2 regions of the Sporomusa sp. genome follow, and region 2 is predicted to be linked to the other one. Evidence: riboswitches for the same ligand, from Rfam matches in the RefSeq annotation. Region 2 holds a riboswitch; the other holds the start of a gene.
What was found. Region 2 has a riboswitch for S-adenosylmethionine ahead of AC29Z1_RS03585 (trans-sulfuration enzyme family protein). Riboswitches for the same ligand answer to the same signal wherever they lie in the genome.
Positions count from the first base shown of each region.

Region 1: it holds a riboswitch for S-adenosylmethionine, as region 2 does, so the genes downstream of both, AC29Z1_RS11060 (MetQ/NlpA family ABC transporter substrate-binding protein) here and AC29Z1_RS03585 (trans-sulfuration enzyme family protein) in region 2, are expected to answer to the same signal.

Region 1 covers NZ_JBYKYF010000160.1:183-5,050, reverse strand. Annotated here, with positions in the region: gene AC29Z1_RS11075 (HD domain-containing protein) at 1-508, opposite strand, end outside; gene hisZ (ATP phosphoribosyltransferase regulatory subunit) at 501-1,685, opposite strand; gene AC29Z1_RS11065 (YerC/YecD family TrpR-related protein) at 1,704-2,018, opposite strand; SAM riboswitch class I at 2,220-2,323, shown strand; gene AC29Z1_RS11060 (MetQ/NlpA family ABC transporter substrate-binding protein) at 2,449-3,273, shown strand; gene AC29Z1_RS11055 (TetR/AcrR family transcriptional regulator) at 3,395-3,985, opposite strand; gene AC29Z1_RS11050 (DUF456 domain-containing protein) at 3,996-4,553, opposite strand; partial or broken gene AC29Z1_RS11045 (phosphoribosylamine--glycine ligase) at 4,581-4,868, opposite strand, start outside.
Region 2 covers NZ_JBYKYF010000030.1:31-3,370, reverse strand. Annotated here, with positions in the region: partial or broken gene hydE ([FeFe] hydrogenase H-cluster radical SAM maturase HydE) at 1-981, opposite strand, end outside; SAM riboswitch class I at 1,166-1,263, shown strand; gene AC29Z1_RS03585 (trans-sulfuration enzyme family protein) at 1,363-2,508, shown strand; gene AC29Z1_RS03580 (TatD family nuclease-associated radical SAM protein) at 2,554-3,150, opposite strand; gene AC29Z1_RS03575 (DUF2292 domain-containing protein) at 3,192-3,323, opposite strand.

The sequences.
Region 1 (4,868 bases), on a different contig from region 2:
TTCTGAGAAGCCTAAGTTCCGGCAGGTCACCATCTGATGGTGCCTCATGATGTCTGGCTATAATCTCGGTTATCTGACTGCCAATCCCGGCAGCCTTCAGCATCGCTGCTCCTCGGGCAGCATGATGATAGTAAATATATATAGCATGCCTGAGATTGGCTATCTTGCCGCCCCGCCCTAGCCGCCCCCAACGTCTGGCCCAGCATGGTATCAAGGTATCCAAAATTACAGTAATGATTTTGTCAGCAGTACTAACATCACCTTTAACTTTGCCGATATCGTGAAGGAGCGCACATTTTAGCAACAAGGTTTGATCAACTTCCTTATTGCCAGCGGCAAGCTCACGCGCCGTATATGCTACATTCAAAGCATGCCGCTGGTCAGGGAGATTCATCTGCCAAAAGAAGCGGGCTTCTTTCTGGTCTAAATACTGCCTCACAAACTCCCGGTCTGTTTCACTTATACGGGCGGTGAGTGCTGACACTACTTGTTTTATACGTTTACTCAATATATATCAGCTCTTTATAATTTTGCTCGCGGACTACAGATTCCGCTATCGCCCGCGACTCAGCAGCCAGCGCCAGTTCTGCCCGCCGTCCTTGTTGCCGGCACTGCTGGGCCATTTTTATGGCCTGTGTAAGATTGCCTTCATTCCAGGCAATATACACATCTTTTCCTTGTACACTAATATCAAGGCCATGACGTTCTAAAGCTAGTAATACCCGTTCAATACCTAGCGCAAAGCCTGTCGCTGGTTTGGCAACTCCAAATGAAGCCAACATGGTGTCGTAGCGGCCACCACCACATAACGGAAAACCCAATCCCGGCGTATACCCTTCAAATACCATCCCGGTATAATAATCGAAGTCACGTATAATGCCAAGATCAAAATTGACATACTGCTCAACGCCATAGCCTGCCAGAAGCTTGTGAATATCGGCCAAATTATCTAGGGCCGACCGGCTGAGAGGATTGTTAACCAATCGGTACGCTTTATTGAGCATATCCTCCCGTCCGTGCAAGAGCGGAATTTGCTTCAGTAGTTCTTGTGCCGCCGGACTGAGTTCGCTTTGTGCCAGCAATTCGCCAAGCCCCACTAAGTCGCGAGAAACCATAGCTGATTTTATTTGCTGTTGGCGCTCAGGGCTTAACTGGCTCTCTACCATCAAACCGTTGATAAAATCCACTTGACCTATACCGATTTGAAAATTAGTCAAACCGGCTTCTAACATCGCCTCTACCGCCAAAGCTACAATTTCGGCGTCAGCCGCCGGACCAGGTGCACCTAACAGTTCCACACCGGCTTGATAAAACTCGCATTGTCTGCCAGCCTGCGCCTGCTCATGGCGAAAAACATTGGTAATATAAAACAACCGCTGCGGCAGCGGCTTTTCTCTCAGTCTGGTGGCTGCAACCCGGGCAATCGGAGTTGTCATATCTGGTCTGAGTGCCAAAATCCGATTATTTTTATCAAAAAATTTAAATACATGCTGCTGAATGTTGCCGCCTGTACCGACTGCCAATGTTTCCATATATTCAAACGTCGGAGTTACTACTTCATCATAGCCCCAGCGCGAAAACAGTTCGGCAAGCGCCCCCTCGACAAGACGCTTCTGCCTAGCTTCCCGGGGCAGCAAGTCCTTGGTGCCATACGGAATTTGCGGCACATAATTCTGTTTTTTCATGCTAACACTCCATTCCGACTAGTTATCCTCGTTTTTTTCTAGTTTTTCTAGATTAGCTAATACTAATTTATAACCATCTGCGCCATAATAAAGGCAGCGCTTAACCCGGCTGATGGTTGCAGTACTGGCCCCAGTAGCAGCTACAATGTCGTCATAAATGACTCCAGCTTTTAACAGCCGAGCCACTTCCAGCCGCTGAGCCATAGCCTTAAGCTCACCAATTGTGCATACATCCTCAAAAAACTGATAACATTCTTCCTCATTAGTCAGTGATAAAATGCCTCGAAACAGCTGATCAATAAGCGGGTCTTTCAATTTGGGATTTGCTGTCATACTATTACGCCTCCTGTAAATACATCCTTGTGGGTATGTATTCGCTACGTACCCAGCATTTCCTTCTTTAATCCTTTTTATCTTTATTAAGTTAAAATATATTATATATTATACTATTCGTTTCTTATAAATTAATTATTTTTTTATTGACAGTCACATCTATCGGTGATAAGATAACGTCTATAAATTATAATTACATACTATTCATCAAGAGCTGGCTGAGGGAATGGCCCAATGAAGCCGCGGCAACCATCGCTGTTGCGAACGGTGCCAATTCCACAGGATTCTTTCCTGGCAGATGAAGAACTGGACAACAAACCACTTCGGACTGCCGCGGTGGTTTTTATAATTTTGGGAAAGGAGGCTGCTTTTAGCCAGAGCTTCATTTGTTTACCACTACAAAAAGAAAACATTGGAGGAACATATTGTTATGAAGAAAAAGATTACTTTTTTGCTCCTTGCTGCTTTATTAACTGTCTCCACTTTTATTGTCGGCTGCGGTAACAAACAAACTCCTGCCCCTTTAGCCTCAGATAAAATAACAATTAAAGTAGGAGCAACTCCCGTGCCTCATGCCGAAATTCTTGCAGTAGTCAAGCCGATTCTCGAAAAAGAAGGCATCAACCTGGTTGTTGTGGAAATGAGCGATTATGTCCGTCCTAACATGGCGGTTGCGGAAAAAGAGCTTGACGCTAACTTCTTCCAGCACATTCCCTATTTGAACAAATTCAGCGCTGAGCGCAAACTGGACCTGACCTATACTGCTGCTGTACATATTGAACCTATGGGCATTTACTCTAAAAAAGTAAAAAACCTCAATGACCTGCAAACTGGGGCAGAAATTGGTATCCCTAACGACCCCACTAATGGTGGACGCGCGTTAGCGCTTTTAGAAAAAGCTGGTGTGATTACCCTTAAAGAAGGCGTTGGTGTAAATGCGACCATTAGCGACATTACTGCCAATCCGAAAAAAGTAAAAATTCGTGAACTGGAAGCCGCCCAATTGCCACGTTCACTGGATGATCTTGCCTTAGCGGTCATCAACACCAACTATGCACTGGAAGCCAAACTGGTCCCAAGCAAAGACGCTTTGTTTATTGAACAAAAGGATTCTCCCTATGCTAATATCCTTACTGTCCGCAAAGGCGATGAAAATCGCCCTGAAATCCAAAAATTAACCAAAGCTTTAACTTCTGAAGAAGTTAAAAAATTTATCAATGAAAAATATCAAGGTGCCATTGTTCCGGCGTTTTAGTATGCAAAAAAGAGTCTGTTTTCCAGACTCTTTTTTTGCACTCAGCAAAATGCTAATCGTATTTCTCATTGGTGATTTGGTGATAATGCTACAGCATGTCTTCCCTTCAAGAGAATAGTGTTTATCGGTTAGCTATACCGTACATAAAAATGTCAGCAATGCTATTGGCGGTTTGATCAATAGAATCATCCTGTTCGCCAACAAACCCTTGAAACACCATCATAACAATAACACTAAATAAACCATGAGCAGCTTTATGCACATCACAGTTGCGAAAAGCACCTTGTTCAATTCCTTCTTGCAAGATCTTCTGCAAAATCCCGATGGTATATGCAAATCGTTCCCGGTATTTTTCTCGCTCTGCCTCGGTAAAGTTTGACGGCTCCTCATGTCCTAACCCGCGCATTTCATGCATCAATACCCGCCACAAATCAGCATTTTGCACATAAAACTCTAAAAAAACCCTTATGGCTTTCTTAATTTTTTCAACCGCTGGTTCAGCAAGAGCGGCAATGACCTCAAGTTCAGCCTCAAAACCGGCACTACGTTCTTTGATTAAGGTATAAAAGAGTTGTTCCTTATTAACAAAATAGTTATATACTGTACCTTTGCCAGTATCGGCTAAAGCAATAATCTCGTCTACGGTGGCACGATGATAGCCTTTGCGGGAAAAGACAGTGTAGGCAGCATCAAGTATCTGTTGGCGTTTCATAAGTTTCCTCCTATTGCCAAGTTAGCTTGGAAATGATGAACACTACCATTCCGATGGCTATCGCTGATTTGAATATCATTCCCAAGGCCTGGCCAATCATAATACTCTTAGCAACCCGGCTAGCTCTCTCCCTGCTGCCAGTAACAGCATACTCCGCTACATAACCGGCGACAAAAGACCCAGCAACTGCTCCGGCAATGGAACCAAGTCCTGGTATAACACCGGTACCAAGAATACCACCGGCAATCCCACCAATAAATGCAGACACGATGGCCACACGGGATGCATTTTCTTTTTTTGCCCCCAGCGCTCCTGCTAAAAACTCAACCAATTCGCCTGTCAGCAATGCTCCAAAAAGCAATAAGAGTACCGTGCTGCTCATATGAGTAAAGCCTTCCATGTAGCCATAACCCAGTGCTGTAAATAATATAAGCCAATTACCAGGTAAACCAATTACCGTCATACCAATACCAACTACGCTTATTATTATTACCAGTAAATTCATGACGGTTAACCCTGCATCCAACATATGCACTCCTTTGAGATAGGTATGCCAGCTATCTGTCACAATCCGCGCATCAATCTTGGCTTAGCCTTACTTGCGGTTAATCGCCCGGTGGGCAATATCTTTTCGATACTGCATCCCCGCAAAATTGATTTTAGATACAGCGTGATACACTTTCTCTACCGCAGCGCGAATATTACCCGCAACCGCAGTTACGCCAAGCACCCGGCCGCCTGTTGTCACAATACGGTTGTCCTGTCTGCCTGTACCAGCGTGAAAGACCAGCGCACCCTCGGCTTCCGCCTCAGCAATGCCGGTTATTTCATTGCCTTTTTCATAAGCACCCGGATAACCTTTTGCTGCCAGCACAACGCAAAC
Region 2 (3,340 bases):
AGTAATGCACGAACGGCAATGCGCCGGCGAATCGTTGATACAGATTTTTCCCGGATAAAGCAAATACATCTGTCGGTACTCACCCTCAGTAACATTAGGCATAACTACATTGGCTCCGCGTTGCAGCGCCAATACCCGTCCCTGTGGGTTTAATGTCTCCATAGCCGTTGTTGCCGGAATATTAATATCAGGCAGCAATAGCCTCGTCATGGCCATCACTTTCGTGCTTAGTTCAAACGTACCGCCCCGTTCCCCCGCCAATGGCGTATCCGGGTTGGGAATAAACGGACCGACACCAATCATATCGGCATCTATGCTCTTGAAAAACAGAATATCATCAGCCAGCGATTCTATCGTTTGTCCTGGTATTCCTACCAATGAGCCTGTTCCTAACTCAAAACCTAACTCCTTTAGATCATGCAAACATCGTACCCGGTTATCCCAGCTCATGCCTGGGTCTAGTTTTTCATACAAAGCTTTGTCGGTAGTCTCAATTCTCAGCAAATACCGATCAGCCCCAGCCTCGCGGTATGCTTGATATACTTCACGGGGTTTTTCACCCACACTCAGGGTAATTGCCAAACCAAGTTCTTTAACGTTTTTGATAATACTGACCATAGTAGCCACATCAAACCATTCGTCTTCGCCTGACTGCAATACAACCGTGCGATAGCCGTATGACTTGGCTTTAGTAGCAAAGTCAAGGATAGTTTCCGGATCTAAACGATAACGTTTTACTTGTTTATTATCCCGCCGCAAACCACAATACAGGCAGTTTTGTTTACATATGTTAGAAAACTCAATCAACCCGCGCAGATGTACTTCGTCACCCACATACCGTTGCCGCACGCGGTCAGCAGCAGCAAAAAACTCAGTTTCATGTTCTGTATCTATCAGCAAGGCGACAATTTCATCTTTCGTAAGTTCGTGGGTTGTTTCCGCTTTGTTAATTAACGCCAATATATCCTGCTTATCAGCCATACCGTTACTACCTCCCCCTATATGCCTATTGCCCAAAAAAGTTTCACCTGTTGAAATCATGATAGCTGGTTTTATAACCGGCGTCAATATCAAGAAATAGGGAGTATAAAAACAATAAAAATATCTATTGACAAAGTTTATTGTCTATGACAAAATAAAATCCAATAAATTACATAGCAAAAAAAACTTATCAAGAGTGGTCGAGGGACTGGCCCTATGACGCCCGGCAACCAGCAGCAATGCAAGGTGCTAAATCCAGCGGAGCAATCCGGAAGATGAGTTAATCGTGTGTCTAAACGACTCTTCTTACGGAAGAGTCGTTTTTTTGTACCCAAAACCTAAGGTAGCCGTATCCTATAACAAACAAAGGAGATGGTATGTATGAAATTTGCCACCAAAGCTGTCCATGCGGGTCTGGTCACCGATAAAACTACCGGAGCCATCAGCACCCCGATTTACCAGACAGCCACGTTCCGGCATCCTGAGCTTGGCCGTAGTACTGGCTATGATTACTCTCGTACTCAAAATCCTACTCGCAAAGCGGTGGAAGAAGCTGTAGCCGCATTGGAGGAAGGGCATGCCGGTTTTGCCTTTGCTTCAGGCATGGCTGCCATTTCGGCAATACTTATGTTATACCAACCTGGCGATCATTTGATTATTACTGAAGACTGTTATGGCGGAACATATCGGATTATGGATAAGATATTTAGCCAATTCGATCTAACAGCTACATTTGTCGATACCAGCAACCTTAACGCGGTGCGCCAAGCGCTACAGCCTACTACTAAAGCCATTTTGCTGGAAACACCCACCAATCCACTTATGAAAATTGCCGATATCCGGGCAATAGCGGCAATAGCCCATGCGCATACTTCACAACCGCTTCACGTGATTGTTGATAACACCTTCCTGACTCCGTATTTTCAGAAACCTTTAACACTTGGTGCTGATATTGTCATCCATAGCGGTTCCAAATACTTGTCAGGCCATAATGATGTAGTCTGCGGTCTGGTAGTTGCCAGCGACCCCGCCCTTTGCGAAAAAATTGGATTTATTCAAAATGCCACTGGCGCTATCCTTGGACCGCAGGACAGCTGGCTGTTACTTAGAGGTCTCAAAACCTTGACAGTGCGGCTGCGCCAACACGAAACCAACGCGCTGGCTGTCGCCGAATGGCTTACTACCCATCCCAGTGTCACCAAAGTCTATTACCCTGGCTTAGCTAGCCACCCTGGTAAAACAACGCACGATGCCCAGGCTTGTGGCTATGGCGGTATGTTGTCCTTTGTCGTAAACGATCCCTGTCTGCCTGCCCAAGTACTTCGCAAAGTACAGGTTATTCAGTTTGCCGAAAGTTTAGGCGGTGTCGAATCGTTAATCACCTTCCCCGCGGTACAGACCCATGCTGATATTCCGGCCGACATTCGCGAACGATTAGGCATTAGTGATTGTCTCTTGCGATTGTCTGTCGGCATTGAAGATGTTGAAGATATCATTGCCGATTTGGCCCAGGCACTGGAACAGTAAGAAAGAAATGAGTCAGAAAACGCTTTCTGACCCATTTCTTTTTCATTATGAATGATAATAATGCCGAATTCTAAAATCAGTCCCTATTCGGTTAGCAATCTCCCGGCAGGACTGGATATCTTTCTGAGGTATAACATCAACAACAGTAAGTACTACCCGGGGAATATACCTTTTGCATTTGGCAGCAAACTTCAACAGAGCATCATATGCCTGTTCGCCATAAACAGGCTGGCATAATGTCTGATATTCCTTAGCATTGTTCGCATTCAAACTAATAGAAACAACATCTACCAGTCCTACTAACAACGGAGTAATATCCTGCCCATAAATCAAATTGGCATGCCCATTTGTGTTGATGCGAATGGGCATATTGTACGCATGTTTGAGATATCTACAAATTTCAATAATATCATATGTTCGCAGCATGGGTTCTCCATAACCGCAAAATACGAACTCCTGGTACTTATAACTATCCCTCGACTGAATATCGGCTAGCACTTCACTAACCGTAGGTTCCTGTTCTAACCATAAATTCATGCCCGGACTAATACCGTGTAAATGATTTCTGACGCAAAACGTACAGTTATTGGTACAACGGTTGGTCAGATTTATATATAAAGCATTTCCTAATTCATACGTAATCGTCAGCAGTCACCCCTTTTTCCATTAATTAATTATTATTTTTAGATGCCATCTCCGTATATTCCTTCCATGTCGTTAATTCGGCGTTTTTCGGTCTTTTCTATCTGCTCAACCTTACCGTCTTCGATACGAATAATCAGTTGTCCATACATCAGACCATCCAGCTGGGCAATAATTTTAGGCTGAAAAG